Regions from separate parts of the Pannonibacter sp. I15F10I1 genome, predicted to be linked through region 1. Evidence: riboswitches for the same ligand, from Rfam matches in the RefSeq annotation. Region 1 holds a riboswitch; the other holds the start of a gene.
What was found. A riboswitch is a leader RNA that binds a small molecule or an ion and turns the genes downstream of it on or off. The one in region 1 is predicted to bind cobalamin.
Positions count from the first base shown of each region.

Region 2: it holds a riboswitch for cobalamin, as region 1 does, so the genes downstream of both, cobU (bifunctional adenosylcobinamide kinase/adenosylcobinamide-phosphate guanylyltransferase) here and IF10I1_RS15145 (energy-coupling factor ABC transporter permease) in region 1, are expected to answer to the same signal.

Region 1 covers NZ_FYAN01000026.1:411,401-425,686, reverse strand. The annotation lists gene IF10I1_RS15205 (Ppx/GppA phosphatase family protein) at 33-1,562, opposite strand; gene IF10I1_RS15200 (RNA degradosome polyphosphate kinase) at 1,555-3,687, opposite strand; gene IF10I1_RS15195 (hypothetical protein) at 3,821-4,501, opposite strand; gene IF10I1_RS15190 (AI-2E family transporter) at 4,522-5,613, opposite strand; gene purM (phosphoribosylformylglycinamidine cyclo-ligase) at 5,845-6,933, shown strand; gene purN (phosphoribosylglycinamide formyltransferase) at 6,930-7,592, shown strand; gene IF10I1_RS15175 (amidase) at 7,602-9,026, opposite strand; gene IF10I1_RS15170 (NHLP leader peptide family RiPP precursor) at 9,395-9,736, shown strand; gene IF10I1_RS15165 (NHLP leader peptide family RiPP precursor) at 9,763-10,086, shown strand; gene IF10I1_RS15160 (NHLP leader peptide family RiPP precursor) at 10,216-10,551, shown strand; gene IF10I1_RS15155 (NHLP leader peptide family natural product precursor) at 10,584-10,916, shown strand; gene IF10I1_RS15150 (NHLP leader peptide family natural product precursor) at 10,931-11,272, shown strand; gene IF10I1_RS15145 (energy-coupling factor ABC transporter permease) at 11,327-12,007, opposite strand; cobalamin riboswitch at 12,054-12,276, opposite strand; gene IF10I1_RS15140 (hypothetical protein) at 12,547-13,707, shown strand; gene IF10I1_RS15135 (hypothetical protein) at 13,847-14,286, shown strand, end outside.
Region 2 covers NZ_FYAN01000026.1:961,844-976,129, reverse strand. The annotation lists gene IF10I1_RS17705 (TonB-dependent siderophore receptor) at 1-576, shown strand, start outside; gene IF10I1_RS17700 (ABC transporter substrate-binding protein) at 588-1,472, shown strand; gene fhuB (Fe(3+)-hydroxamate ABC transporter permease FhuB) at 1,469-3,427, shown strand; tRNA gene IF10I1_RS17690 (tRNA-Asn) at 3,507-3,582, opposite strand; cobalamin riboswitch at 3,854-4,078, shown strand; gene cobU (bifunctional adenosylcobinamide kinase/adenosylcobinamide-phosphate guanylyltransferase) at 4,214-4,786, shown strand; gene cobW (cobalamin biosynthesis protein CobW) at 4,783-5,910, shown strand; gene cobN (cobaltochelatase subunit CobN) at 6,017-9,772, shown strand; gene cobO (cob(I)yrinic acid a,c-diamide adenosyltransferase) at 9,778-10,419, shown strand; gene IF10I1_RS17665 (cobyric acid synthase) at 10,419-11,906, shown strand; gene IF10I1_RS17660 (hypothetical protein) at 11,914-12,225, opposite strand; gene folB (dihydroneopterin aldolase) at 12,373-12,738, opposite strand; gene IF10I1_RS17650 (sensor domain-containing diguanylate cyclase) at 13,004-13,954, shown strand; gene IF10I1_RS17645 (acetyl/propionyl/methylcrotonyl-CoA carboxylase subunit alpha) at 14,140-14,286, shown strand, end outside.

The sequences.
Region 1 (14,286 bases):
TGCGGGCGATCTGCCGCAGTCACTTCAGTCACTCACGGCAGCGGCAGAACTTCGCCCTTGGCGCCGACCAGCTTGGCAAATTGCACCATACGCTTGCGCAGGCGCTCGCCATCCAGCATCGCCAGTTCACCGGGCAAGGTCAGCGTCAGGCTGTCCTCGTCGCGCTGGATCAGGGTCTTCAGCAGCGTGCCGGGCATGGAGGCGGAGATCAGCGATGCCACACGCAGCGCCGCACCCAGAATCCGCGCCCGCTCCTTCAGCCGGGTCGGGGCCAGCTCGCGCAGACGCGGCGACAGGGCGTCGTCAATCAGCCCCTGATGGCGGAAGAACACCGTCATCGCCAGATAGGCGCGGCCCGCATGGTCGATACCGGCAAAGGCTGCGTTGGAAATGATGTTGAGGCTCTGCTCGCCGCGATAATCGGGGTGCGCGCGCCAGCCGATATCGGACAGAAGACAGGCTGCATGGCGCAGGCGCAGCTCTTCCTCGGTTTCATCCACCCCGATCACCGGCATGAGCTGATCGGTCCATGTGATCAGTTCCTCCGCATATTGCGGCGAACGGGCGCGCAGATGCGCCAGCTCACGGGCTGATTCCAGCAGCGGATCCTGACGGCGGATGGCAGGCGGCAGGTGCTCGTAGAGCAGCCCCTCGCGCACACCGGTGGCCGACATGATCACCCGGTCGGCCTTCATCGCCCTGAGCACCCGCTCCATCACGATGGCGCCAAAGGGCAGCAGCGCGCGGCGCTGGCGGGAGATGACGTCGATGAAGTCCAGCGTGTTGACGTCCCGGGTGGAGACCACCCGGCAGAACTCGATCGCCTCTTCCGCCGGAATGGCATAGTTGTGCATCACATGCAGCGGATAGCCAGCCTGGAAGAGATGCAGCCGGGCCAGCGAGCGCCAGGTTCCGCCGACCGCGTAGAACGTATGGCGCGCGGCGCGGGCAGGCCAGTTGGCTTTCGCCAGCGCATCATCCACGATCTTCTGGGCGCGCGGAATACGCCCGCCCGAGGCTTCCTGCAGGCGTAATCCGCCCAGCGGGAAAGTTGCACCCTCGCCCGGGCCACGGGCGCCGATGCTGACCAGCTCGAGGCTGCCGCCGCCCAGATCGCCGACGACGCCATGCGGCTTCCAGAAGCCGGCCATGATGCCCAGAGCCGAGTAATAGGCCTCTTCAGGCCCGTTGAGAATGCGCACCGTCTGGCCGGTCACACGTTCCACTTCGGCAACGAAAGCCGCGCCGTTGCTGGCATCGCGGGCGGCTGCCGTTGCCAGCACATAGACCGCCTTTACGTCCAGATGGCTGCACAGGAACCGGAACCGGCTCAGCGCCGCCAGGGCCGAAGCGGTCGATTCTTCGGCAAGTTCCCCGGTGGTGGCAATGCCGCGGCCAAGGCCTGCCAGCACCTTTTCGTTGAACAGGATCGTCGGGGAGCGCGCTTCCCGTTCATAGACGACAAGGCGGACCGAATTCGATCCGATGTCGATCACTGCGACCGGCCCGCTGCCATTGAAACGGCCGCGGGCCGGAGGATGCTTTTCGCTTGAATCAGCCACGCTTTGGCCGCTCCATGAAGGGTTTAGGTCTGTCAGCATTGAGCGATTTGCCACGGCCCGAGAGTGAAGGGTTTGTCATGAAATACCGGTGGGCGTTGAAAGGTTCCTCGCCCGGTCCCGGAATGATGCGCTCGTGGGTGCCATCGGCCAGAATGCGCCAGCTCTGCTGATTGTCACGCAGGTTGGCAACCATGATCTGGTCCAGCACCTGTTCATGCACCGTCGGCGTCAGCATGGGCGCAAGGATTTCCACGCGCCGGTCGATGTTGCGGGGCATCATGTCGGCCGAACCGATGTAGACATGCGCCTGCGGCGAAGGCAGGCCATGGCCATTGCCGAAGCAGAAGATGCGGCTGTGCTCCAGGAACCGCCCGACGATGGACTTGGCCCGGATATTCTCCGAAAGGCCCGGAATGCCGGGCCTGAGGCAGCAGATGCCGCGCACCACCAGATCGATCTGCACGCCTGCCTGACTTGCCCGGTAGAGCGCATCGATGATGCCGGCATCCACCAGCGAGTTCATCTTCATCCAGATCTGCGCCGGCCGCCCTGCCCGCGCATGTTCGATCTCGGCTTCCGTCAGCTCCATGATGCGCTTGCGCATGGTCACGGGCGAAACGGCGAGCCGCTTCAGTTCGGCGGGTTCCGCATAGCCGGTGATGTAGTTGAAGACGCGGGCCGCATCCTGACCGATTTCCGGATCGTCGGTGAAATAGGACAGGTCCGTGTAGATGCGCGCCGTGATCGGGTGATAGTTGCCCGTGCCGATGTGCACATAGGTCTTCAGCTCGCCGTTCTCGCGGCGCACCACCATGGAAAGCTTGGCGTGGGTCTTCAGCTCGATGAAGCCGAACACCACCTGCACGCCCGCCCGCTCCAGATCGCGGGCCCAGCGGATGTTGGCTTCCTCGTCGAACCGTGCCTTCAGCTCCACCAGCGCCGTGACCGACTTTCCGGCCTCTGCCGCTTCCGCCAGCGCCTTGACGATGGGCGAGTCCTTCGAGGTGCGGTAGAGCGTCTGCTTGATGGCCACCACATCCGGGTCCTGCGCCGCCTGGCGCAGATACTGCACCACCACATCGAAGGATTCGTAGGGGTGGTGAACGATGATGTCCTTCTGCACGATGGAGGCAAGGCAATCACCGCCATGCTCGCGGATGCGCTCGGGGAAGCGCGGCGTGTAGGGCGTGAATTTCAGGTCGTCCCGGTCCATGGCGACCAGCTGGGACAGGTTGTCCAGCGCCAGCAGGCCATCCACCAGGAAAATCTCGTTATCCGTCACGCCAAGCGCATTGGCGACGAAGGCCCTGAGCGAGGCCGGGGCATTGGCGTCGATCTCCAGCCGGATCACCGAGCCGCGGCGGCGGCGCTTGAGGGCGGTTTCGAACAGGCGGACCAGATCCTCCGCCTCTTCCTCGATTTCAAGATCGCTGTCACGGATGACACGGAAGGTGCCCTTGCCGCGAATCTCGTAGCCGGGGAACAGGCGGCCGATGAAGAGACCGATCACCTTCTCGATGGTGATGTAACGGACCTCGCCCTCGCCCTGCCCCAGATCCGGCAGGCGGACGAAGCGGTCGATATGGGCCGGCAGGCGGATCAGCGCCGTCATGCCGCGTCCGCCCTTCACCGGCACCAGCTCGAACACCAGCGAGAAGCCGAGATTGGGAATGAAGGGGAACGGATGCGCCGGATCGATCGCCAGAGGCGTCAGCACCGGGAAGATATGCGCAAGGAAATGGCCTTCCAGCCAGTCGCGTTCTGCTTCAGCGAGGTCCGTTGCCAGCAGGATGCGGATGCCGGCGCCGACCAGCTCCGAACGGATCTGCCGCCACAGGCGCTGCTGCTCGCTCTGCAGGCGCTGGCAGGCCGCGCCGATCTTCTCCAGCTGTTCGGCCGGTGTCAGGCCATCGTCGGAGCGCAGGCTCACATCGGCGCGCAGCTGCCCCCTGAGGCCTGCGACGCGCACCATGAAAAATTCATCGAGATTGTTCGCCGAGATCGACAGGAAGCGCAGGCGCTCCAGCAGCGGGTGATCCTTGTTGATGGATTCCTCAAGCACCCGGTGATTGAACTGCAGCCAGGAGAGTTCCCGGTTCATGAACCGGGCCGGCGACTGCATCATCTGCTCCACCGCCGCAGGATCAACACCATTCGGCGCTGTCCTGGCCTGAGGTACAGGCTGGGCGCCCTCCGCTTGCGGTGCTGCCTGTGTCTCTTCCCTGTCAACCAAAATGCTGCTCCCGTTTCAAATGACGTCAGGCCTTGCCGGACTGTCGCTCCAGCACCTTGCCTGCAAGGCTGCGGGTGATGCGGCTGCCTGCGGCCAGCGCTTCTGCGTCGAGCGCGGCCACCAGACGGCCCGCGACGCCCAGCGAGCGTTCCATGCGCACGACAAGATAGTCCACCACCCCTTGGTCAATGGCAACCTGCCGGTCGGCAAAGAGCTTCACAAGGACACAGCGCAAAAGCCCGTCATCTGGCTCCAGAATTTCCACAGGTGTCGCAGCCCTGAGGCGCGAGACCAGATCCGGCAGCGTCAGCGGCCAGCTCGACGGCCACGTGCGGCTGGTGATGAGAAGGTTTGCCCCCGCCTGCCGCGCCGCATTGATGAGGTGGAACAGCGCCGTCTCGTCAAAGCCCCGATGGGCATCTTCGACGGCAACAGCCCCGGCGGCCACCAGATCCGCCACCTTTTCAGAGGTGAGGTCACGGGCCTGGATCACCACCGCCCCCGACAGCGCCCGCCAGATTTCCACCAGATGCGTCTTGCCGCTGCCCACGGGCCCCGCCAGCACGGTGACGGGGGCCGGCCAGTCAGGCCAGGACTCGATCATCTCCAGCGCGGCATGATTGGCCTCGCCTTCCAGGAAGTCATCCCGGCTCAGGGCCTGCTCATGCGGCAGGATCAGCGGCAGCTGGCGCGGTGTGTCAGCCATGGTCTCTTGGGCTTTGAACTCTACTCGTCAGAAGCTCCGGACTGTTCCGGAACGCCCGTGCCCTTGTACAGGGCACTGGCTAGGTACTGCCTTAGCGCGAAACGCGCAAGCACGCCCACCATGGCAGCCGCCGGAACAGCCACAAGCATACCAACAAATCCAAAGAGATATCCAAAGGCAAACAGGGCAAACATCAGCCACACCGGATGCAGGCCGACGCTGCTGCCCACAAGCTTCGGCTGCAGGATGTTGCCTTCCAGAAACTGCCCCACGGCAAACACGGCTGCCACCGCTGCAATCCAGTGCCAGTCGGGCCAGAACTGCACCAGCGCGACCGACATGGAGGCGATGAACCCGAGCGCCGCGCCGACAAAGGGAATGAAACTGACAAGCCCCGCGCCAATGCCGATCAGCAGGCCGAAATTCAGCCCCAGCATCACCAGCGACACGGCATAGAAGAGGCCCAGCAGCAGGCAGACGGACACCTGCCCGCGCACGAATCCGGCGACGGCATTGTCCATCTCGCGCGCCAGTTCGCGGATGGTTTCCGCATGCTGGCGCGGCAGCCAGCTGTCGATGCGCTCGATCATGTTGTCCCAGTCGAGCAGCATGTAGAAGGCAACCACAGGCGTCACCACGAAGAGCGACAGGATCGACATCAGCGCCTGTCCGCCGCTCCAGACCGATTTCAGCACGCCGCCGATCCATGTTGCGGCCTTGCCCATGATGTCGCCAAGGGACGACTGCATGTCCTCGACCTTCAGGCCGCTGAACTTGGTGAGGCGGTCGCCCAGTTGCTCGGTCAGGAGGTCCTGCAACGAGCGGACCAGCGAGGGAAGCCGGTCGACAAATCCCAGCATCTGGTTGCCCAGAACCGGCACGAGCAGCACCAGAACCACGATGAGAAGAATGACGAACAGCAGCAGGATCATCAGCGTGGCGGCAAGCCGGCTGAAGCCCCGGCGCTCGAACCAGTCTGCCACCGGATCCAGCAGATAGGCCAATGCCATGCCGGCCACGAAGGGCAGCAGAACCGCGCTGAAGACCATCATGAACAGGATGAAGGCCAAGAGAGACAGAAGCCAGAACTGGACCTGCCGGCGTAACGTCATGAAGCAACTCCGTTATGCACCGCAACACAGGGCATATGAGCGCGATAGGGGCAGTTTCAGGCCGCAAGGTCAAGCCGGAAGCTGCCCGCCTGCTTCCTTGGCCGCCGCCGTCCACGGCTCATGCGGGCGCAATCGGCGGTTTTTCGTGATGTGCACCCTCTCAGCCGTTGCAAGGCGGCCGAAAATCGGGCATTGCGCTGGCAAACCGCAACCGGCACGGAGACTTGACCCATGAGCGCGCAGGACAGCCAGGGGAAGAACGGCCTCACCTATTCCCAGTCAGGCGTTGATATTGACGCAGGCAACGCTCTGGTCAAGCGCATCGCGCCGCTGGTCAAGGCCACCGCCCGCTCCGGCGCGGACAGCGCCATCGGCGGCTTCGGCGGTATCTTCGACCTGAAGGCTGCAGGCTTCTCCGATCCGCTGCTGGTTGCCGCCAATGACGGCGTCGGCACCAAGCTGAAGGTCGGCATCGACACCGGCTGCCATGACACCGTGGGCATCGATCTCGTTGCCATGTGCGTCAACGATCTGGTCGTTCAGGGCGCAGAGCCGCTGTTCTTCCTCGACTATTACGCCACCGGCGCGCTGGATGTGGACACGGCAACCGCCGTCGTTGGCGGCATCGCGGAAGGCTGCAAGATCGCCGGCTGCGCGCTGATCGGCGGCGAAACGGCGGAAATGCCGGGCATGTATGGCAAGGGCGACTATGACCTTGCCGGTTTCGCCGTCGGCGCTGTCGAGCGCGATGGCCTGCTGCCGCGTGCCGATGTGCAGGAAGGCGACGTGCTGCTTGCCCTCGCCTCCTCCGGCGTCCATTCCAACGGCTATTCGCTGGTGCGCAAGATCGTCGAAGTCTCCGGCCTCACCTATGAGGACGCCGCCCCCTTCGCGGATGGCCGCAAGCTGGGCGAAGCCCTGATGACGCCGACGCGCATCTATGTGAAGCCGCTGCTGGCCGCCCTCAAGGCCACCTCCGGCATCAAGGCGCTGGCGCATATCACCGGCGGCGGCCTGCCGGAAAACCTGCCGCGCGTGCTGCCGAAAGGCATCAATGCGCGTATCGATCTGTCCGCCGTTTCCGTTCCCCCGGTCTTCGGCTGGCTTGCCAACACCGGCAACGTCGCCGAAAAGGAAATGCTGCGCACCTTCAACTGCGGCGCGGGCATGGTCGTGGCCGTTGCCGCTGACAGCGTGGAAGCCGTGAAGGCAGCCCTTGAGGCCGAAGGCGAGACCGTTGCTGTGATCGGCCGCATGGAAGCCGGTGCCGAAGGCGAAAGCGAAGTCATCTTCGACAATCACCTCAGCATTTTCGCATGACCGTGAGCCGCAAGCGCACCGCCGTTCTGATTTCGGGCCGGGGCAGCAACATGCTGTCGCTGATCGAGGCTGCGAAGGACCCTGCCTATCCGGCAGAGATCGTCCTCGTTGTCTCGAACCGGCCGGATGCGGGCGGCATTGCCCGGGCGGAAAGCTTTGGCATTCCGGCCAAGGTTCTCGATCACAAAACCTATGGCCGCGACCGGGAATCCTTCGAGCGCGAGCTGGACGCCATGCTTGTGGCGGAGGGCATCGAACTGGTGGTGCTTGCGGGCTTCATGCGGCTGATGACGCCCTGGTTCGTGGAACGCTGGAACGGGCGGATGATCAACATCCACCCTGCCCTGCTGCCCTCCTTCAAGGGCCTGCACACCCATGAGCGCGCTCTGGAAGCGGGCGTGCGCCTGCATGGCGCGACCGTGCATTTCGTCTCGCCCGGCATGGACGAAGGCGCCATCATTGCGCAGGGCGCCGTGCCCGTGCTGTCCGGCGACACGCCCGAGGCGCTGGGGGCAAGGGTGCTGAGTGTCGAGCACCAGATCTATCCGCAGGCGCTGGCGCTGGTTGCCTCCGGTCAGGTGCTGCTGGAAGACGGCAAGGCCGTCTGCCGCGCTGCGGCTGAGGATGCCGAAGGCCGCCTTACCGCGCCGCGCTGGTAATTGTAGTTCTCACAACTCCAGCCCGCCTGTCCCGATCCCCGCCGCTTCCTCATAGGCCAGCGCAAATTCCAGCGTCTGCCGGTCCGCCCTTGGCGGGCCGATGAGCTGGACGCCAGCCGGCAATCCACCCGCCCCAAAACCGGCAGGGACTGCAGCCACGGGAAGTCCTGCCAGCGTCGGGCCGATGACCACTTCCATCCAGCGGTGATAGGTGTCCATCGTCCGCCCTCCAATTTCACCGGGCCAGGGCAGATTGACATCGAAGGGAAACACCTGCGCCGACGGCAGGATCAGGAAGTCGTAGGTCTCGAACATGCGCCGCATCGCGGCATGCCAGCTGGTGCGCACCACGGAAGCAGCGTGAATGTCTGCCGCGCTCTTGCTCAGGGCCAGCTCGAACTCGTAATGCATCTGCGCATTCAGTTTCGCCCGAGCCTCCGGCTTGTCGTAGAACCCGCGCAGGCCATGGGCGACGGAGAAGCTGCGCAAGGTCAGCCAGCACTCCCACAGCTTTGTAAAGTCGAACGGCGGCGTCACCTCCACCACCTCGCAGCCCATCGCGGACAGCACATCCAGCGCCTTGCGGCAGACCTCCAGCACGCCCGGTTCAAACGGCAGATAGCCGCCCAGATCCCCCAGCCAGGCCACCTTTCGGCCCGTGAGATTGGCAGCTCCGCGCAAGGCAAGGTCTTCATCGGCGAGCGACAGCGGGTCAACCGGATCATATCCGGCCTGCGTTTCCAGCAGCCGCGCCATGTCGGCAACCGTGCGCCCCATGGGGCCGTTGATTCCAAGCTGGCTGAAGAACAGATCCGGGCTCTTGCCGTTCGGCACCCGGCCGAAGCTGGGGCGGAAACCGTAGACATTGTTGAAGCCAGCGGGATTGCGCAGCGAGCCCATCATGTCCGAGCCATCGGCCACCGGCAGCAGCCTTGCTGCCAGTGCCGCAGCCGCGCCGCCGCTGGAGCCCCCGGCACTGCGTACCGGATCATGCGGATTGCGGGTCGCCCCATGGACCGGATTGCGGGTGTGGGAACCAAGGCCGAATTCCGGCGTGTTGGTCTTGCCGATGAAGATGGCCCCTGCCGCCCGCACCCGCGCCACGTGAATGGAATCAGCCGGGGACACATAGCCGGGGAACAGGGGCGAGCCCCATGAGCACGGCAGGCCCTTCACCTCCGCCAGATCCTTCACCGCCTGCGGCATCCCGTGCATCCAGCCGCGTGAGTGCCCTTCCGCCAGCTCGCGGTCGCACACGCGCGCCTCTTCCAGCAGTTCCCTTTCAGGGCGCAGATAGATGATCGCGTTGATCAGCGGATTGATCCGCCCGATCCGCTCCAGATAGGCCTCCATCACGGAGACACAGGAAATCTGCCGTTGATGGATGGCAGCGGACAGCTGGACGGCGGAAAGCGTTGTAATGCCGGTCTGCATGATGGTTCGGCGGCTCCTGATCCTTTGCGCGGCCTCGCGGGTCTTGCAATCGTCCTCCATTCCGGCGGCACTTGTCGAGGCCATGATTGCGGCAGAGCTGCCCCAATGCCCGCTCCGGCGTGATTTGGAATTTTTCAGGTCCAATCACCAGAAGCTGCCAGCCATGCAATAGAAAAGAAACATCAGAAAGCGGGCACGCACCGAGTAATGCGCGGCTCGATTTTCCAGAGTTGCTTTCCACCTCCCGGCGTCTCTGCGAAGCCCGCAGATCAACGGCAGAACAATACGATATTTCAAAGGTCAATGCTTGGATTTTGCGGCGGCGCTGGCCGCCACAAGCAGCAAGCAAAACGGAAAAGGCCATTCACATGATCAGTTCAACAGACCCGATGGCTCGCGTCCGCCAGCATGTTGAGGAAGCGCTGCTGGCGAAGGCTGGCGAAGATGCCGCCTTCCGCACCCTGCTGCTGAGCGATCCGCGCGCTGCCCTGAAGCAGCTGCTTGGCGTGGACCCGATCCCCTCGCTCAAGATCCGCGTCATCGAGGAACAGGCCGGGGAGGTCACCCTCGTCCTGCCCCGTGCGATTTCGCAGAAAGATCTGCCGGAGGAATTGCCGGATGAGCTTCTCGATTTTGCCTCTGGCGGCAATGCCAAGGAGTGCTGGTGGAAGTTCAACCAGTGGGCCTACAAGCAGGACTGGATGCCCTGAGAAAGCAATCTTCAAAGGAGAAGACCATGACGTATACGACGGTTCCCATGGCATCGGTACGCGCCCACATCGAGTCAGTGCTCATCGAAAAAGCGGCCTCTGACGCAACCTTCCGCGCTCTGCTGACAAGCAATCCTCACGCCGCTCTCCGCAAGCTGCTGGGCGTTGACACGCTCCCCTCGCTGAAGATCACCGTGATTGAAGAGCAGCCAGGCGAAATCACGCTCGTTCTGCCCCGGGCGATTGCGCAGGACGAGTTGCCGGACGAGCTGCTTGACTACGCCTCTGGCGGCGACGGCAAGCAATGCCTCCTCGGACGGACAGAGCCTATGATCGCGCGCTTCACCTAGTCCAGAAACAGCAAGGCAAGAATCCGGCGAGGGCCACCTGCAGCAGAAACTGCCGGGGGAACGCCTGAGGCATTGCGCACGCAAACCGGCCCTGCAGCCCTGAACTCACGCCCTGCAAGGAAAGACACCATGCCGCACATGACAGATACCATGGCAGCCGCCCGCGCCCACATCGAGGCTGCGCTGATCGAAAAGGCCACGTCTGACGCAGCCTTCCGCGCGCTGCTGACGAGCAACCCGCACGCCGCCATTCGCGAGCTGCTGGGCAATGATCCGATCCCGTCGCTGAAGATCACCGTTGTGGAAGAACAGGCCGGCGAGGTCACCCTCGTCCTGCCCCGTGCGATCGCCCAGGACGAACTGCCGGACGAAATCCTCGACTATGCCGCTGGCGGCAATGCGCAGGAATGCTGGAACCAGTTCAAGAACGACTGGCTCTTCGGCCGGTTCGACAAGAAGAAGTAACCACTCATCACTTGATCAGAAAGGATATTCAGATGACGTCCATGATCGAAGCCGTTGCCGGCGCCCGTGCCCACATTGAGGCTGCGCTCGTTGCCAGGGCAACCTCCGACACGGCCTTCCGCGAGCTGCTGAAGAGCAACCCGCATGCCGCCATCCGCGAGATGTTCGGCAATGATCCGATCCCCTCGATGAAGATCAGCGTCGTCGAGGAACAGGCCGGCGAAGTGCTTCTCGTGCTGCCGCGTTCCATCGCCGAAGACGAGCTGCCGGATGAACTGCTCGATTATGCCTCCGGTGGCAGCCTCGACAAATGCCTGCGGGATATCGGCTTCTTCAAGCCGATCGAAGGCCGCGGCCTCTGGTAATCAAGGAGAAGACCATGAGCGAAATCATCGCCTATCCATTCGAGAAAGCCCGCGCCCTGCTGGAGGCCGAACTTCGAGCCAAGGCACAATCAGACACAGCCTTCCGCGCTGCGCTTCTGAGCGATCCGCACGCAGCGCTCTTGGATCTGCTCGGCACGGATCCGGTGCCCAGCCTTGCAATCCGCGTTCTGGAAGAAACCGCAGGAGAGGTCGTGCTGGTTCTGCCGCGCCGCATCGAAGCGGATGAACTCCCGGACGAGCTGCTCGATTACGCTTCCGGCGGCGCCTACAAGGGCTGCAAAGGCGACGGCTGGACCCAGGACAAGCTGGGCCGCATCGGCATCGATCCTTTTTGACCAGATCATCTGCATGGAGGCCGGGACAGCCCGGCCTCCTTTCATGTCAAAGGTTCAGCCCGCTACATGAAGCCTTGAATTGAACAGCGGGCTGCGGCTCAGCTGCTTCAAGGCTTTTGCACCGGCCAGCACGCCAAGATCCACCAGCGGCTCCAGAATGATCACGGTCATGTAGGCCGCACCGAAGCTGGCTACGTCCGCCAGGTTCTCCGCAGAGAAGCCATGGCCATAGATGGCCCAGAAGGCCACCCAGGCGACGATGCCGCCCTGATAGGCGGTGGAAAGCGCCAGCGCCTGCGAATATTTCAGGTCCACATAAGGCGTCGACGGCGCAATGATTCGCTTTGCCAGCAGGCTGATGCCAAAGAGCGGCACCAGCAGCGTGGTGACATTCATGCCGTATTGCGGCAGGTCGAAGGGCGCAAAGAACAGCCCCTGGATCAGCAACCCGGCCGCAAGACCGATGGCGGCCGCCCCTGCCCCGAACAGCAGCAGCAGGGTCGAGCCGAGAATCAGATGCACCTCCGACACGCCCACGGGGTGATGCGGCAGCACCTCGAAGAAGCAGAACACAAGCGCAGTCGTCATGATGCTGCGCAGGAGAAGCGGAATGGCGCCGCCATTGGTCCGCAGGTCGTCAACGGCGAGTTTTGCCGCAAGCCCGAAAGCCGCTGCCGCCGTGCCATAGCTCAGGATGATCTTCGCGCCTTCAACGACGCCTTCTTCGATATGCATGCTCGTTCCTTTCTGCGCCCGCCGCGCATGGGACTGGGTGGGGCTTTGCGCCCGGTCATGTGATGGACAGGTATCCTGGCTCACGGTTCACTGCTTCGCCTGCCTTCCCAGCCTTTTGGGGCCAGTGGCATCGGGGCGTCGCTCGCCGTTTACAGTTGCGGGGGCAGCCGGGGAATCAGGCCTTGCCTCATGTGCAAGCCCTTCACCCCGTTCCCTGATTTTTGCCGCAGCAGACCTCGTCTGTGCAACCCATCAGCGGCACTCTAGCTCACGCGGAAACAATGCCAAAGCATTTGTGCAGGCGCGCAAGGCCTCCACACACCGGTAAAAAGTATGAGCCTGCCGCGGCAAAGCGCCGTGAAATCGCCCCCTTTGACAGATCATTTCACAAAGCCGTTATGCCGGAGTAGTTTAACCTGCCTTACGGACGGTCATGTTCCGGCCAAAGACCTGTGTGTGACGCAAGTCACGGACCCGGATGGCAAGGTTGGGACATGGTTCCGGCGGTTTAGATTTCAGTTCTCAATCTGGAGCTTCAAATGCGATCCTTTCTGATGCGCGGTGTCAGCGCTTCTGTCATGACCCTGGTGCTGGCCCACGGCGCACTGGCCTTCGAAGCGACCGGCAATGACATTGCCGACGCCTTCCTGACCCGTCTTGAAGCCGGGGAAGTCAAGGTTCTGTCGGTCGGCGGCGTCTCTGAGGATGGCAGCGAGGTCACCATTGAAGACGTCGCCCTCGAAGGCAAGACGCCGGATGACGGCACGGGCTCCATCGGCATCATCACGCTGACCAACGGTGTGGTGCAGGCTGACGGCACCATGACGCTGGACGGCCTCGCCTTCGAGGAAGCCTATCTGGAAGACAAGACGGGCACGGCCGTTTCGGTGGCCTCTTTCGTCGCCAGCGAGGTGGTCCTGCCCCCGGCCGACGGCTCCAAGTCCTTCGAGGATGTGGCCGATTACAAGAGCATCGAGGCCGAAGGCATCGAGATTACGGAAGGCGACAGCACCAAGGCGCGCCTGGAATCGGCCTATGCCGCCATCAACAGCCGCGAAGACAACCTGCCGACCTCGGGCGAACTGACCCTTTCCGGCCTGACCATGGCCGTATCGGAAATGGATGCCTCCTCGGCAAAGCAGCTGACCGATCTGGGTTACGAGACCGTCACCGCTGACCTTTCGACCGACTTCAAGTGGGATCCCGTGACCGGGGTTCTGGACCTGCAGAAGCTGGACATCACCGCCGCCGACATGGGCGGTGTTTCCCTCGCAGTCCAGATCGGCGGTTTCACCAAGGAAGTGGCCGAAAAACTGTCTGCCGCAAAGGACAACAGCGAAGAAGCCATGGCCATTCTCCAGGGGCTGACGGTCAATTCCATGCGCCTGCGCTTCGACAACGGCTCCATCGTCGACCGTCTGCTGGACCAGCAGGCCAAGACCGCCGGTTCGGACCGCGCCGCAGTCGTAAGCCAGCTCAAGACCGGCCTGCCGATGATGCTTGCCCTGCTCCAAAACCCGGAGTTCCAGGCCAAGGTAGCAACCGCCGCTGCCGAGTTCCTGGACAACCCGGTGTCGCTGCAGGCTGATGCCAAGCCGTCTGCACCGGTCTCCATCGCGCAGATCTTCGGAACGGCCGTCATGGCGCCGCAGGGCCTGCCGCAGATCCTCGGGATCGACGTAACGGCCAACAAGAAATAAGCGCCGTTTGACGGTCCCGCATCCGGCGATGGTCCCCCATCAACGGAACCATAGACCGGACGCCTGAATTCAGAACCAGCCAGCGCGGCGGTTTGACTGAACTGCCGCGCTTTGCATTTTCACAAAAGGAGGCCAAGCCTTGTTGCCGAACCCGATCTTCACCCGCTTCAGCGCCCGCACCGCCACGGTGGTGCTGGTCATGTCGCTGCCCTCGCACGCTTTTGCCAACCAGGCCAGCGTGCTGGTGGACCGCTGGATGGCGGATTTCACCAGCATGGGGGCTTCCGTTGCCAGCTATGAACGCGCCGAAGACGGTGCAACCGAGAATGACGTCACCATCCATGGCGTCAAGATCGAGTTCGCCATTCCGCTGCCCGGCGGCGAGGACAAGGTGGACGTGAAACTTGGCATCGATGCTGTTTCCTTCGAGGGCCTGACCGAGACGGACAAGGGCTACGAGGCCGCCAGGATTTCCGTGCCGGGAACAGCCCAGGCAGACGTTGAAATCCCCGGCAAGTTCTTCGACACGTCCTCACACCGGCAGACCACGCTGGAGATCCCGGACCCGGAAGACGAGAC
Region 2 (14,286 bases), 550 kb from region 1:
AACAGCTTCATCACCCTGTCGGCCTATCAGCTGACGCAGCAGAACGTGCTCACGCCTGATCCGGTCAACACGAGCTTCCGCGTGCAGACCGGTGAGGTGCGCATGCGCGGCATCGAGCTGGAAGGCAAGGCCGAACTCGCCTCCGGCCTTTCGCTCACGGGTTCCTATGCCTATACGGACAGCGAGATCACCCGCGACAATGCCACCTCCAGCGGCACCAGCAACAAGGGCAAGCGTCTGGCCTTCGTGCCCGAGCACCAGGCATCGCTCTGGCTGGACTACACCGTCCAGTCCGATCAGGCCTGGGGTGGGCTCAGCTTCGGCGGCGGCGCCCGCTACATGGGGCAGACATTCGGCGACAACGCCAACGCCTTCGATGTGCCGGACTACACCCTGTTTGATGCGGCGCTGCGCTATGACTTCGGCAAGGTGGATCCGAAGCTCGCCGGGCTGAAGACCTCGCTCAATGTCAGCAACATCTTCGACAAGAAGTATGTCTCCACCTGTCTCAGCACGACGGGCTGCTACTGGGGCGAGGGCCGCACGGTCTATGCCACGCTGAAATACAGCTGGTAATGCCGGAGCGGATGATCTCCGGACCGAATGCTCTGACGCGGCGGCAATTTGCCGCCGCGTTGCTTGGGTTTGCCTCCCTCCCGCTTTTGGCCCGGACCGGCCGGGCAGGAGAGCTGGCGCCGCGCATCGCCGTGCTGGACTGGGCCTGGGCCGAAACGTTGCTGGCGCTGGGCGTGGCACCTGCCGCGGTGGCGGAAGCCCCGCTCTATGGCGCGCGTGTCGTCAGCCCGGCGCTGGCGGAGGGCACCATCGATCTGGGCCTGCGCTCCTGGCCCAACATGGAACTGCTGCGCGCCTTCCGGCCGGATCTGATTGTCACCCAGACCGGCTATGGCGTTCCGGCGGCCATGCTGGAGCCGGTTGCGCCCGTGCTTTCCCTGCCGCTCTACACACCGGAACGCCAGCCGCTGAAACGGGCTGAAGAGGGACTTGAGGTGATTGCCGCCCGCCTGCAGCTTCAGGAAGCGGGGCGTGCCTATCTGGAACAAGCTGAGTTCCAGTTCACAGCCTTGCGAAACGAGCTTCAGTCCTATGATGGCCGGCCTCTGCTGATCCTGAAATTTGCCAGTGACCGGCTCGCCGATATCTACGGCCCCGGCAGTCTTTTCCACGATGTGCTGGGCCGTCTCGGCCTGCCATCCGCCTGGCAGCACAGCGGCAGTCATTGGGGCTTCTCGACCGCAGGCCTCGACGCGATTGCCGCCAACCCGGAAGCACGCATCGTCATCATCGAGCCTGGTCCGCCGGAAGCGCTCGCCGCCAGCGGGTTGTGGCGGGCCATCCCGGCGGTGCGGGCAGGGCGCGTTGTCAGCATTCCACCGGTCTGGGTCTTCGGAGCTTTGCCGTCCGCCCTGCGTTTTGCCGGTATTCTCACCAAGGCCCTGCAGACCTCATGACGCTTCGTCTTCCCTTGCTTCTTGCGGCGCTGCTGGTGCCTGCCGCCGTCCTGACCCTTTTGTCCTACAGCGCCCATGTGCCCCTGTCTGCGCTGGGCGCGGCGCTGCTTGATCCGGACCCGGCTGTCTTCGGGGAAATCTATCTGCATTATGCGCTGCTGCCGCGCCTTGCTGTGGCGGTGCTGGCCGGGGCCGCCCTGGCGCTGGCGGGAGTGGTGTTTCAGCAGGTACTGAAGAACCCGCTGGCGGAACCGGCAACCCTTGGTCTTCTTTCCGGTGCACAGCTTGGCATCATGGCGGCAACGCTGCTCGTGCCCGCACTCGCCATGTGGCAGCGCGAGGCGGCGGGGCTGGCGGGCGGCTTTGCCGCACTGGCGCTGGTGGGGATGCTTGCCTCCCGCCACGGTTTTTCGCCGGTGACCCTGCTCTTGTGCGGCATGATCGTCAGCTTCTTTGCCGGATCGGCTTCCGTTGTGCTGGCCCTGTTCCAGCATGAATATCTGCGCTCGGTCTTCATCTGGGCCAGCGGCTCGCTGGTGCAGAATGATTTTTCCGATGCCTCGGCCCTGTCCGTCAGGCTTGCGGTCTGCGTGCCGCTGCTGGCACTGTTGCTCAGGCCGCTGACGGTTGCCGGGCTCGATGATGCCAGCGCCCGCAGCCTGGGCCTCTCCATCCGCACGATCCGGCTTGTTGCCCTGTCGCTGGCCTGCTGTCTTTCCGCGCTGGTGGTGGTGCGCGTGGGGGTGATTGCCTTCGTCGGCCTTGCCGCGCCGCATCTGGCAACGCTGGCCGGTGCCCGGAGTTTTGCCGGGCGTTTTGTCTCTGCGCCCATCATCGGCGCGGCGCTGCTGCTGCTTGCCGACAGCATCGTCCTGGCGCTGTCCGGCATGATTGCCGAAGTGCCCACGGGAACAGCCACCGCCATGGCCGGAGCCGTGCTGCTGCTGGTGCTGCTGCGCCGCATGCCTGCGAGCACGCGCATCGGCGGTTCACACATGCCGGCGCCATCCGTTCTGGCCGCCAGCCGTCAGCGCCTCGTCCTGCTGCTGGCTCTGGCCTGTCTTGCCGCGCTCACGGTCTTTTCCCTCACCAGCCAGCTGCATCCCGGCGGCCTCTCCGCCGGAGAACTAGTTGAAGGGCGCTGGCCGCGGGTGCTGGCCGCAGCCGCTGCCGGGGCGATGCTGGCGCTGGCCGGAGGTCTCATTCAGGCGATGACCGGCAATCCGCTCGCCAGTCCCGAGGGGCTGGGCGTCAGTTCCGGGGCGGGGCTCGGCATCACCGGGGCGCTGCTTTTGACCGGTTCCTTCTCGCCGCTCCTGCTGCTGGGGGGCGGAGCGGGCGGGGCGGTGCTTGCCTTCCTCTTCGTACTGGCCATCACCCGCAAGTCCGGCCACGCACCGGGGCCGGTGCTGCTGGCCGGTGTTGCCATCGGCACGTTTGCCGCCGCGCTCATATCCTTCATTCTGGCCAGCGGTGATCCGCGTGCGGTCTTCGTGCTGGCCTGGTCCATGGGGCCGACCTACCGCGCCGCCGGACTGACGGCCCTTGCCGCTTCCGGCATCCTGCTCGTTGTGCTGCTGGTGCTGCCGCTGATGGGGCGTTGGCTCGACATTCTGCCGCTGGGCGACACCACAGCCCGGGCGCTGGGCCTTTCGCCCCGCCGCTCGCGCACCGCGCTTCTGGCGTTCTCGGCCCTGCTGACGGCCGCCGCAACGCTGATCACCGGCCCGTTGAGCTTCATCGGCCTGATCGCGCCCCATATTGCGGCCTCTGTGGCGCCGGGGCGTGCGCTGCTGCGGATCGTCTGTGCTGCAGCGATCGGCGCAGCGCTGATGGTCAGCGCCGACTGGCTGGGCCGCACGCTCGATTTTCCTTACGAGATCCCCGCCGGCATCCTCGCCTCCTTCATCGGCGGGCCGTATTTCCTCTGGCTGCTCTACCGCAAGCCCGCGTGAGGCGCAGTCTACCGCACAAACGCAAAAAGCCTTGCCGTTGCTGGCAAGCTTTGGATTTTATCCAGGGAAGAGAAAAGGTTGGCTCCGCGAGCAGGACTCGAACCTGCGACCATTCGATTAACAGTCGAACGCTCTACCAACTGAGCTATCGCGGATCACCAGAAGGGCAGTGCCCTTTGCGGTGGCGGCTGTGTGCGCCGCCGTCGGTGAGAGGCGTATAACAAAGGCCTTGAGCATTTGCCAAGCCCTTTCTTCAAGAAAGTTTTCCACAGGGGCGGCTTTGGCGGAAATCTGCGGTCTTTCAACGGCTTGGGCCAGTGGATAACCCATCCGTGCCGGTGCTTGAACCCATTGCCCGGGATGCGGGGGCGGCGATTGCGCCGCAGAGGTGCCCAAAGGGCGTCCTTGCTGCGCTGGCGTCAAGCCGTTACAAGGAGAGGATCAGGTTCCCCGGCGGGCCAAGCCCAAGGGGATGAAACGGGAATGCGGTGCGGAGCGACTCAATCCGGGGCTCCAAAGCCGCAGCTGCCCCCGCAACTGTCAGCGGAGAATCTTGCCGCCTCATGCCACTGCAAGGCCAGCCCTTGCGGGAAGGCGCGGCAAGGTGAAGACCCGCGAGCCAGGAGACCGGCCTGATGTGGTGCAACCCCAAGGCCGCCGGGTGGGCGGACCGGAGGACCTGACATGATTTCTACTCCCCCAGACTGGGCGGATGGCAGGGCGGATCGCGCCCGCGCGTCCGCAAGAGAGCCCGACGCTGCCATGCCGCAAGCCTGCGGCTGACCCATGGCGCAGGCTGAAGGGCAGGGGGCCGCATCTTCCGTTCTGGTGACGGGGGGCGCACGCTCCGGCAAGAGCAGATATGCAGAGCAGCTGATCCTCGGAAGCGGGCTTGAGCCTGTCTATGTGGCGACCTCCGCCGCATGGGACGGGGAGATGGAAGGCCGCATCGGCCTGCACCGCGCCCGGCGCGGGGTAGAGTGGCGCACCATCGAGGACAAGGGCGGCGTCGGATTGGATCTGACGGACGTGCTCCGGCGCGAAGCCTTGCCCGGACGGGCGGTGCTGGTTGATTGCCTGACGCTCTGGCTGACCAATCTGATGATGGCCGGGGTAGACCTTGCTGCCGCCACGCAGGCGCTTTGCGCGCTTGTGCCCAATCTGCCTGCGCCTGTTGTTTTCGTTTCGAATGAAGTGGGCCTCGGCATCGTGCCGGACAACGCCATGGCGCGTCAGTTCCGCGATGCGCAGGGCCGTCTCAATCAGGAGCTTGCTGCCGTCTGCACCCGGGTGGTCTTCGTGGCCGCCGGTCTGCCGCTCGTGCTCAAGCCTTCCTCCCAACCGGATATCTCCCTATGACCGATTTTCAGACCCCAGCCGTGGCCAAGATCCCGGCCACCATCGTCACCGGCTTTCTGGGCGCGGGCAAGACGACGCTCATCCGCAATCTCCTGACCAACGCGGGCGGGCGGCGCATTGCGCTGATCGTCAACGAGTTCGGCGATATGGGTTTTGACGGCTCGCTGCTGGATGGCTGTGCCGATCCGTCCTGCTCTGCCGATGATGTGGTGGAGCTGACCAACGGCTGCATCTGCTGCACCGTGGCCGATGATTTCCTCCCGGCGATGGAAATGCTGCTGGCCCGCGAAACGCCGCCGGATCACATCGTCATCGAGACCTCGGGCCTCGCGCTGCCCCAGCCGCTGGTGCGGGCCTTCACCTGGCCCAGCGTGAAGACGCGGGTGACGGTGGATGGTGTCGTCACCGTGCTGGATGCGGCAGCTCTCGCCGAAGGGCGCATCGTGCTGGATGAGGAAGCCCTTGCCGCGCAGCGCGCTGCCGACGAAACGCTGGATCATGACAATCCGGTGGAGGAACTCTTCCACGATCAGCTCGCCTGCGCCGATCTGGTGGTGCTGAACAAGGCCGATCTGGTGGATGATCACGCACTGGAGCATATCCGTGAGCATATCGCCGAAGATGTGCGCGCCGGGGTGGAGATCATCGCCGCTGAAAAGGGCTCGCTGCCCATCGACGTACTGCTGGGCCGCTCCTCTGCGGCCGAGGATGATCTGGCCGCCCGCCGTGCGCATCATCACCACCATCATCATGACGATGATGACCACGACCACGATGATGACCATGACCATGACCATGACCATGACCATGATGATCATGATCACCACCACGATGATTTCGAGAGCCACGTGGTCGCAGCGCCCGAGTTTGCCTCGCTGAAGGACGTTGAGGCGGTGGTGCAGCAGGCCATGGCGCTGAAGGGCGTGCTGCGCATCAAGGGCGCGGTGACGGTCTCCGGCAAGGCCGCGCCTGCGCTGGTGCAGGCGGTTGGCCCGCGTGTCGAGGCCTGGTTCGCGGCAGGTGCCAAGGCGCCCGGCAAGCTGGTGGTGATCGGTCTGAAGGGGCTGGATCTCGCCGCCGTCACGGACGCACTCGCTTCCCTGCAGGCAGGCCGCGCGGCCTGATCCTTCGCGGTGTGGACCCCCGCCGCCCCGCTCCTGACGCATCATGCGCAAGGGGCGGGACGCGGGGACAGGCACACCCAGTCTGAGCCTATTGAAGGCGTGCCAGATGCATATCCTCGCAAGTCAAACCCGGCGAATTGATGACGGCGGCGATGCCGTGGACCTCGCGCAGGACCCGGCCGATCTGGTGTTCCTGTCGGCAGCCGATACGGAACTATCGGCTTTCGCCGCCGCGCATGCCTCCCTTGGCGGGGCCGTTTCGCTGCGGCTGGCCAGCATTCTGGCGCTGACCCATCCCTATTCCGTCGATCTTTACGCGGAAAAGACGCTGGCCGGTTCAAAGCTTGTGGTGCTGCGGCTGCTGGGCGGGGCGGGCTACTGGTCCTACGGGCTCGACCGGCTGCGGGAGGAAGTCAACCGCAACGGGTTGCAGCTGGCCGTCTTTGCGGGTTGCGACAAGTGGGATGAGGATCTGGCCGCTCTCTCCACCGTGCCGGTGGACGCCGTGCGGCGGCTGTGGCGCTACTGCATTGAAGGTGGCGCAGAGAATTACCGCAATGCGCTGAGGTTTTGCGCTCATCTCATTGGCAAGGATCAGGAGCCGCCGCTGCCTGCGCCGCTGCCGCGTGCGGGCATTTTCCTGCCCGGCCACACCGCGCCGGGGCTCGATGATCTGACGGCCAGCTTCGCAGATCCGGCAAGGCCGGTGGCGGCGCTGGTCTTCTACCGGGCGCTGGTGCAGGCGGGCGAGACGGCGCCTGCCGAGGCGCTCTGCCGTCATCTGGAGGGGCAGGGGCTCAACGTGCTGCCCATCTTCGTGGCCTCGCTGAAGGATGCGGAATCGGCTGCCGTGCTGTCGGCCCTGTTCGAGGCGCTGCCGCCTGCCGTGGTGCTGAATGCGACGGCCTTTGCCGTTTCCAGTGGCGGACGCGTGCATCAGCCGTCGCCGCTGGATGCGCCGGGCCGCCCGGTGCTGCAGGTGGTGTTCTCCTCTTCGTCCCGTGCGGGCTGGGCCGATAGCACGCAGGGCCTTTCCGTGCGCGATCTGGCCATGCATGTGGTGCTGCCGGAGCTGGACGGCCGGTTGATGACGCGGGCGGTCTCCTTCAAGGAAGAAGGCATCCTTGATCCTGCCACCCAGTTCCGCCCCGTGGTCTTCAGGCCCGAAGAGAGCCGCATGGCCTATGTGGCCGCTCTTGCGGCAAACTGGGCGAAGCTGGGCGGCAAGCCCGCTGCCGCGCGCAAGGTGGCGCTGGTGCTGGCGAATTATCCCAACAGCGACGGGCGCATTGCCAATGGTGTGGGGCTGGATACGCCCGCCTCCTGCGCGGCGCTGATCGCGGATCTGCGGGACGCAGGCTATGACGTCCCAATTGATGCGCCGGTTACTTCCGAAACGCTGATGGCCCATCTGACGGCGGGCGTGACCAATGATATCCATGGGCGTGCCGGGCGCCGGGTGGATGTGCGCTTTGCGCTTGCGGATTACCGCAGGGCCTTTGCGTCCCTGCCAGAGGCGGTGCAGGCGCAGGTGACGGCGCGCTGGGGCGGGCCGGAGGATGACCCTGCCTTGCGCGATGGCGCTTTCGAACTGCCGCTGACCCGCTTTGGCAGCATCTATGCAGGCATTCAGCCTGCGCGCGGCTATAACATCGACCCCAAGGCGACCTATCACGATCCGGATCTGGTGCCGCCGCACAACTACTTTGCCTTCTACATCTGGCTGCGCGAGGTGGCCGGTATCGATGCCGTCGTCCATCTCGGCAAGCATGGCAATCTGGAATGGCTGCCGGGCAAGGCGCTGGCGCTGTCCGAAGAATGCTACCCGGAAGCGGTGCTAGGACCGGTACCGAACATCTATCCTTTCATTGTCAATGATCCGGGTGAGGGCATGCAGGCGAAGCGCCGGGCTTCCGCCGTTATTGTCGATCACCTGACGCCGCCACTGACGCGGGCCGAAAATTATGGCGTTGCCAATGAAATGGAAAACCTGCTCGATGAGTACTATCTCGCCAGCGGTGTTGATCCGCGCCGGCAGAAGGTGCTCACGCGGGATATTCTGGAGCTTGCTTCCGTTCACGGGCTTGATGCGGATATCGGCCTGACGCCGGACATGTGCGAGACGACCCGTCTGGCGCGGTTGGATGCGCATCTGTGTGACCTCAAGGAATTGCAGATCCGCGACGGGCTGCATGTGCTGGGCGAGAGCCCGCAGGGGCGGTTGTTGCATGATCTGCTGGTCGCGCTGGTGCGCGTGCCGCGTGGAAGCAGGCCTCAGGATGAAAGCCTGATCCGGGCGCTGGCGCGTGATCTGCTCGCCGATGCGCCAGACTTCGATCCGCTGTCCTGCGATTTTGCCGCCCCTTGGAATGGGCCGAAGCCGGAGCTTCTGGCGGGCATGTCCGATGCCCTGTGGCGCTCCTGCGGTGACACGGTGGAGCGGTTGGAGCTTCTGGCCGTCAAGCTTGTCTCCGGGGAAATGAAATGTCCGGATCTGGTTGCAGCAGCTTCTGCTCTTCAGGAGATTGAATCCACTTTGAGGCCTGCCGTCGTCGCCTCCGGATCTGCGGAAACAGCGGCGGTTCTGGCGGCGCTGGATGGCCGTTTCGTGCCGCCGGGGCCGTCTGGCGCGCCGACGCGGGGCCGGCCGGATGTGCTGCCGACGGGCCGGAATTTCTATTCGGTCGATGTGCGCGCCGTGCCGACCGAGATTGCCTGGCGGCTGGGTCAGGCTTCGGCGGCGGAAGTGGCGCTGCGCTATTTTCAGGACGAGGGCGAGTGGCCGAAGGCGCTGGTGCTGACCTGCTGGGGCACCGCCAACATGCGCACCGGCGGCGATGACATTGCGCAGGCGCTGGCGCTGATCGGCGCAAGGCCGGTGTGGGAGCCGGGCTCGGGCCGTGTCACCGGCTTTGAAATCATGCCCCTGTCGGAGCTGCGCCGGCCGCGCATCGACGTGACGCTGCGCATCTCCGGTTTCTTCCGCGATGCCTTCCCGCATCAGATGGACCTGTTCACCAGTGCGGTGCGGGCGGTGGCCGCGCTCGACGAGCCGGAAAGCGCCAATCCGATGGCCGCGCGGGTGCGGGCCGAGCGGGCGGAGCTGCAGGCGAGGGGCCTTGCCCGGGATGATGCCTTTGCCGAGGCCTCCATCCGCGTGTTCGGCTCCATGCCCGGTGCCTATGGTGCCGGTCTTCAGGCGCTGATGGATGAGGGTATCTGGCAGGGGCGGGAGGATTTCGCCGATGCCTTCCTCGCCTGGGGCTCCTATGCCTACGGCGGCGGGGCGAAAGGCGAGGCGGTGCGCGAGCGTTTCGAGACGCGCCTGCGCGGCGTCGATCTGGTGCTGCACAATCAGGACAACCGCGAGCATGACCTGCTCGACAGCGACGATTACTACCAGTTCGAGGGCGGGCTTGCGGCAACGGTCGAGGCGCTGACGGGGGAGGCGCCCGTCAGCTATCACACCGATCATTCGCGGCCCGAACGGCCCGTGGTGCGGGCGCTGTCAGAGGAGATTTCCCGCGTGGTGCGCGGCCGGGCGGCGAACCCGAAGTGGATCGCCGGGGTCATGCGCCACGGCTACAAGGGCGCCTTCGAGATTGCGGCGACGCTGGATTACCTCTTTGCTTTCGCCGCGACGACGCGGGCGGTGCGCGAGCATCATTTCGATCAGCTTTACACCGCCTATATCGAGGATACCGCCGTGCGAGAGTTCCTGGCCCATGCCAATCCCGCCGCCTATGAGGATATTCTCCAGCGCTTTGACGAAGCGATCCGGCGCGGGCTCTGGACGCCGCGCCGCAACTCCGTCCATGCTGGCCTCTCCAGCCAGCTCACATCCCAAGCCATGAGGGCCTGACCGCCGTGACCGACACCGACACCGACACCGAGATTCAGACCGAAGAAGACCTGAACGCCCGCCATGCGGAGAAGATGCGCAAGAAGAAGGCGGCGCGCGACAAGATCATGGCCACCAAGACCATCGAGAAGGGCCTGACTATCGTCCACACCGGCAAGGGCAAGGGCAAATCCACCGCTGGCTTCGGCATGGTGTTCCGCTCCCTCGGCCATGGCCACCGGGTCGGCGTGGTGCAGTTCGTCAAGGGCCGCCTCGACACGGGCGAAACGCAGGCGCTGGAGCGCTTTGCCGATCTTGTCACCGTCAAGCGCATGGGCGAGGGCTTCACCTGGGAAACGCAGGACCGCCAGCGTGACATTGCTGCGGCACAGGAAGCCTGGGATGCGGCCAAGGAGATGATCACCAGCGGTGACTACCGGATGGTGCTCTGCGACGAGCTGAACATCGTGCTGCGCTACGATTATCTCGACATTGCCGAGGTGGTCGCCTTCCTGAAGGATGAGAAGCCGGAAGACGTCCATGTCGTCATCACCGGCCGCAACGCCAAGGATGAGCTGATCGAGGTGGCCGATCTCGTCACCGAGATGGAACAGGTGAAGCACCCCTTCCGCTCCGGCGTGAAGCCGCAGGCGGGGGTGGAATACTGATGGCGCAGGCGGGCATCCGCAAGCCCGCCCTGATGGTGCAGGGCACGGGATCGAATGTGGGCAAGAGCCTGATCGTCGCGGGCCTGTGCCGCCATTTTGCCAATCAGGGCCTGAAGGTTGCTCCCTTCAAGCCGCAGAACATGTCGAACAACGCTGCTGTCACAGTTGATGGCGGGGAGATTGGCCGGGCGCAGGCGTTGCAGGCCATGGCCTGCCGGATGCCGGCCACCGTGCACATGAACCCGGTGCTGCTGAAGCCGGAGACGGATACGGGCGCGCAGGTGATCGTGCAGGGCCGCCGTTTCGGCACCATGCGGGCGCGTGAATATGGTTCGCGCAAGGCTGAACTGCTGCCGAAGGTGCTGGAGAGTTTCGCTCTTCTGTCGCAACAGGCGGATCTGGTGCTGGTGGAGGGGGCTGGCAGCCCTGCGGAGATCAATCTGCGTCAGGGCGACATTGCCAACATGGGCTTTGCGCAAGCCGCTGACCTGCCGGTGCTTCTGTGCGGGGATATCGACCGGGGCGGGGTGATTGCCGCGCTGGTCGGCACCCATGCGGTGCTGGAGCCAGAGGAGCAGGCCCGCATCCGCGCCTTTTTCATCAATCGCTTCCGGGGCGATCCGTCGCTGTTCGATGATGGCCTTGCAGAGATCGTCCGCCGCACGGGCTGGGCCTCAGCCGGGGTGGTGCCGTGGTTTGCAAAGGCCGGGCTGCTGCCGGCCGAAGATGCGCTGGGTCTTGAGGATGGTCTCGGCAACGGGCCGGTGAAGATCGCCGTGCCGGTTCTCGCCCGCATCGCCAATTTCGATGATCTCGACCCTCTGCGGCAGGAGCCGGGGGTGACGCTGGTGCTGGTGCAGCCCGGCCAGCCGCTGCCGGGCGATGCGGATGTGGTGCTGCTGCCCGGCACCAAATCCACCATGGGGGATCTGGCTTTCCTGCGGGCGCAGGGCTGGGACATCGACCTTGCCGCCCATCACCGGCGCGGCGGACGGATCATCGGCCTGTGTGGCGGCTATCAGATGCTGGGCCGCACCATTGCCGATCCGGATGGGATCGAGAGCCGGGTGGGCACGGTTGAGGGGCTTGGCTTCCTTGATGTGCATACGGTGCTGACGGCGGACAAGAAGCTGCGCGAGGCGCAGGGCACCTTCCTGCCTGCGCAGGTGCCCATCTCCGGCTATGAGATCCACCTTGGCGAAACCTCGGGCCCGGATTGTGCAAGGCCGGTTCTGAGCCTGCGGGAGAGTGCAGGCAGCTTGCGGCACGATGGGGCGCAGAGCGCCGATGGCCGGGTGCTGGGCACCTATCTGCACGGGCTTTTCACGGGAGACGCCTTCCGCGCCGCCTGGCTGTCAGGCCTCGGGGCGGCAGCGGAAGTCTCCTACACGGCGTCCATTGACGCAGTGCTGGATGAACTGGCCGGGCATCTGGCCCGCCACATGGACATGGACCTGATCCTGCGCCTTGCCCGGTCACGGGTGTGAAGGCAGATCAGTCATCCCAGCCGAAGCGGTTGTTGAAGGCCGGTTCCTGGCATTTGTAGGCCACCGGGCACTGCGGCGTGTCGCGCGTGGCAGCGGTCACCGGCACCGCCTCTTCCCAGCGGTCGCAATAGGAGTGATTGGCGACGAAACGGTCATAGGTGTAAGGCCCGGTGGTGAAGACCACGGCACCATTGCGCAGCACGGTCTGCTGAGCTTCGGCGCAGGTCATCTGCCGCAGGTCGGGCCTTGCTGCGGCAACGCTCGTGCCAGCTGCGAGGACCGTCAGCGCAAGGGCCGCATGTCGCATGAATCCAGACATCATCATCTCCATCAAGACGCACCCGATCCTTCTGCTCCCTCAAGGAAGCGGCAAGTCCGGGGAAACACCTGCCGGTTTGAGATATAACGGCCCGGTGGAACCTAGGTTCCCGCAGACGGGCGGCAAGGGCAGGGCAGCCCGCACGCCTTAACGATCGCGTGTGCGCTCCAGCTCGACACTGGCGCGCCCCTGCGCAATGGGAAGAGGTGCACCCGGCTTGTGCACCCGCACCCGCACCTTCTCGATCCGGCTATCGGCCGCCAGAACCGCCTCGATGATCGCCCCGGCAAGGCGCTCGATGAGATTGAAGCGGTTGTTCAGCACCACGCCTTCGATGGTCTTCACCAGCATGCCGTAGCAGACCGTCAGGTCATATTCGTCTTCGCGGCTGGCAGCCCCGAGATCGAGCCAGCAGCTCATGTCGACGATGAACCTCTGGCCCAGGCGCATCTCCTCCTCGTAGAGCCCGTGATAGGCGTAGAAGGCAAGATCTTCGAGGTGAATGGCATCCATGGAAGGCTCACAGGCTGGCGCCGCAGCAGATAAGGGCGGCAGGCCAGCGGGTGATAGGCGATTGGCCGGGGAAAATCCAGCGGTGTGCCGGATAAACGGGCGCGGGCGCTGCAAGGGTCAAACTTGCTTTTTGGGGCCGCAGACGCTTTCAATTGCTTCGTTCAGGTTTATACTTGTAATTATATGAATAATTTCAGGGTTCTTCTACGTAAGAATCCTTATTCATGATTGAAACTGAATTGCCTTGTTCCAACTGCGGGTGGCCATGTTCAAGGGAATGCCAGCTAGCGAGCTGCTGAAGTTGTTTCTTTCGCTCCCAGTCTCTGCGTGTTTGCTGGATAGGGATTTCCGTTATGTGGCAGCCAATCAAAAATATGCGGCGATGCTCGGGGTTGCTCTGGAAGATCTTAAAGACAAGTGCATCGGGGATTTCTGTCCGCCTGAGATCGTTGCGAATGTACAACGGGATTTTCATTTCCTTTCCAATGGGATGGATGTCCCCGACCATGAGATTGAGTTCCGTGGGGCGCATTATCTGGTCTCTGTCACCTTGCTGGCTCTTGAGGCAGCAGAGGAGTTTCCGGCGGTTTTCGTGACTTTGTCGGACATTTCGGGGCGCAAACGGCTGGAGGTGGAGCTGGCGGAAACGAACTCCCGGCTTTTGGATGCCTACGAGAAGATCAAGCGGCTCGCTGCCACCGACCCGCTGACCGGTGTACTTAACCGGAATGGTTTTCAGGACTTGCTTGATACTGAGCTTGCCCGCTTGCAGCAGGACAATCTGCCTGTTTCTCTCGGGTTGATCGATGTCGACTGGTTCAAGCGTTACAATGACACCTATGGTCATCCGGCAGGTGATACAGTCCTCCAGCGAGTGGCCAGCCTCATCTCCAGCCAGATCCGTAGCGCCTGCGATGGCGTTGCACGCTACGGAGGAGAAGAGTTCGTGGTTCTCATGCCAGGAGCCACTGGCCATCAGGCCTTTGAGATTCTCCAGCGCATCAATCTTGCAGTTGCAAGACAGGCCTTCGAGCACAAGTCCAGTCCGTTTGGATGTGTGACCATCAGTGCCGGAGTTGCTTTCCTCCCATCTGGCAGTTGGGCCGGCGGCGGTGATGCTGTTTACAGCTTGCTGCTGAAGCAGGCCGATGAGGCGCTGTATGCTGCGAAGACGGCAGGCCGCGACCGCGTGCATTTTTCAGGCTTCTACGGTTAAGACTGCTCTGGCAGGCAGGGGGCAGCCCTGGCGAACGTCAGGATGAGTCCGTTGCGGCTCATCCTTTGGTGATATTGCGCCGCAGGTACAGCCCGCCTAAAACCCAAGGAAGGCTTACAAATATCGCTGGCAAACCGTTCATCACGCGACGGAACGGGCCAGATGGACGCGGGAGCAGGCGAGGCATGTTTTCAAAGATCCTGATCGCAAACCGGGGCGAGATCGCCTGCCGGGTCATCAAGACCGCGAAGCGGATGGGCATCAGGACCGTAGCCGTCTATTCCGACGCCGACCGGGACGCCCTGCATGTGGAGATGGCTGACGAAGCGGTG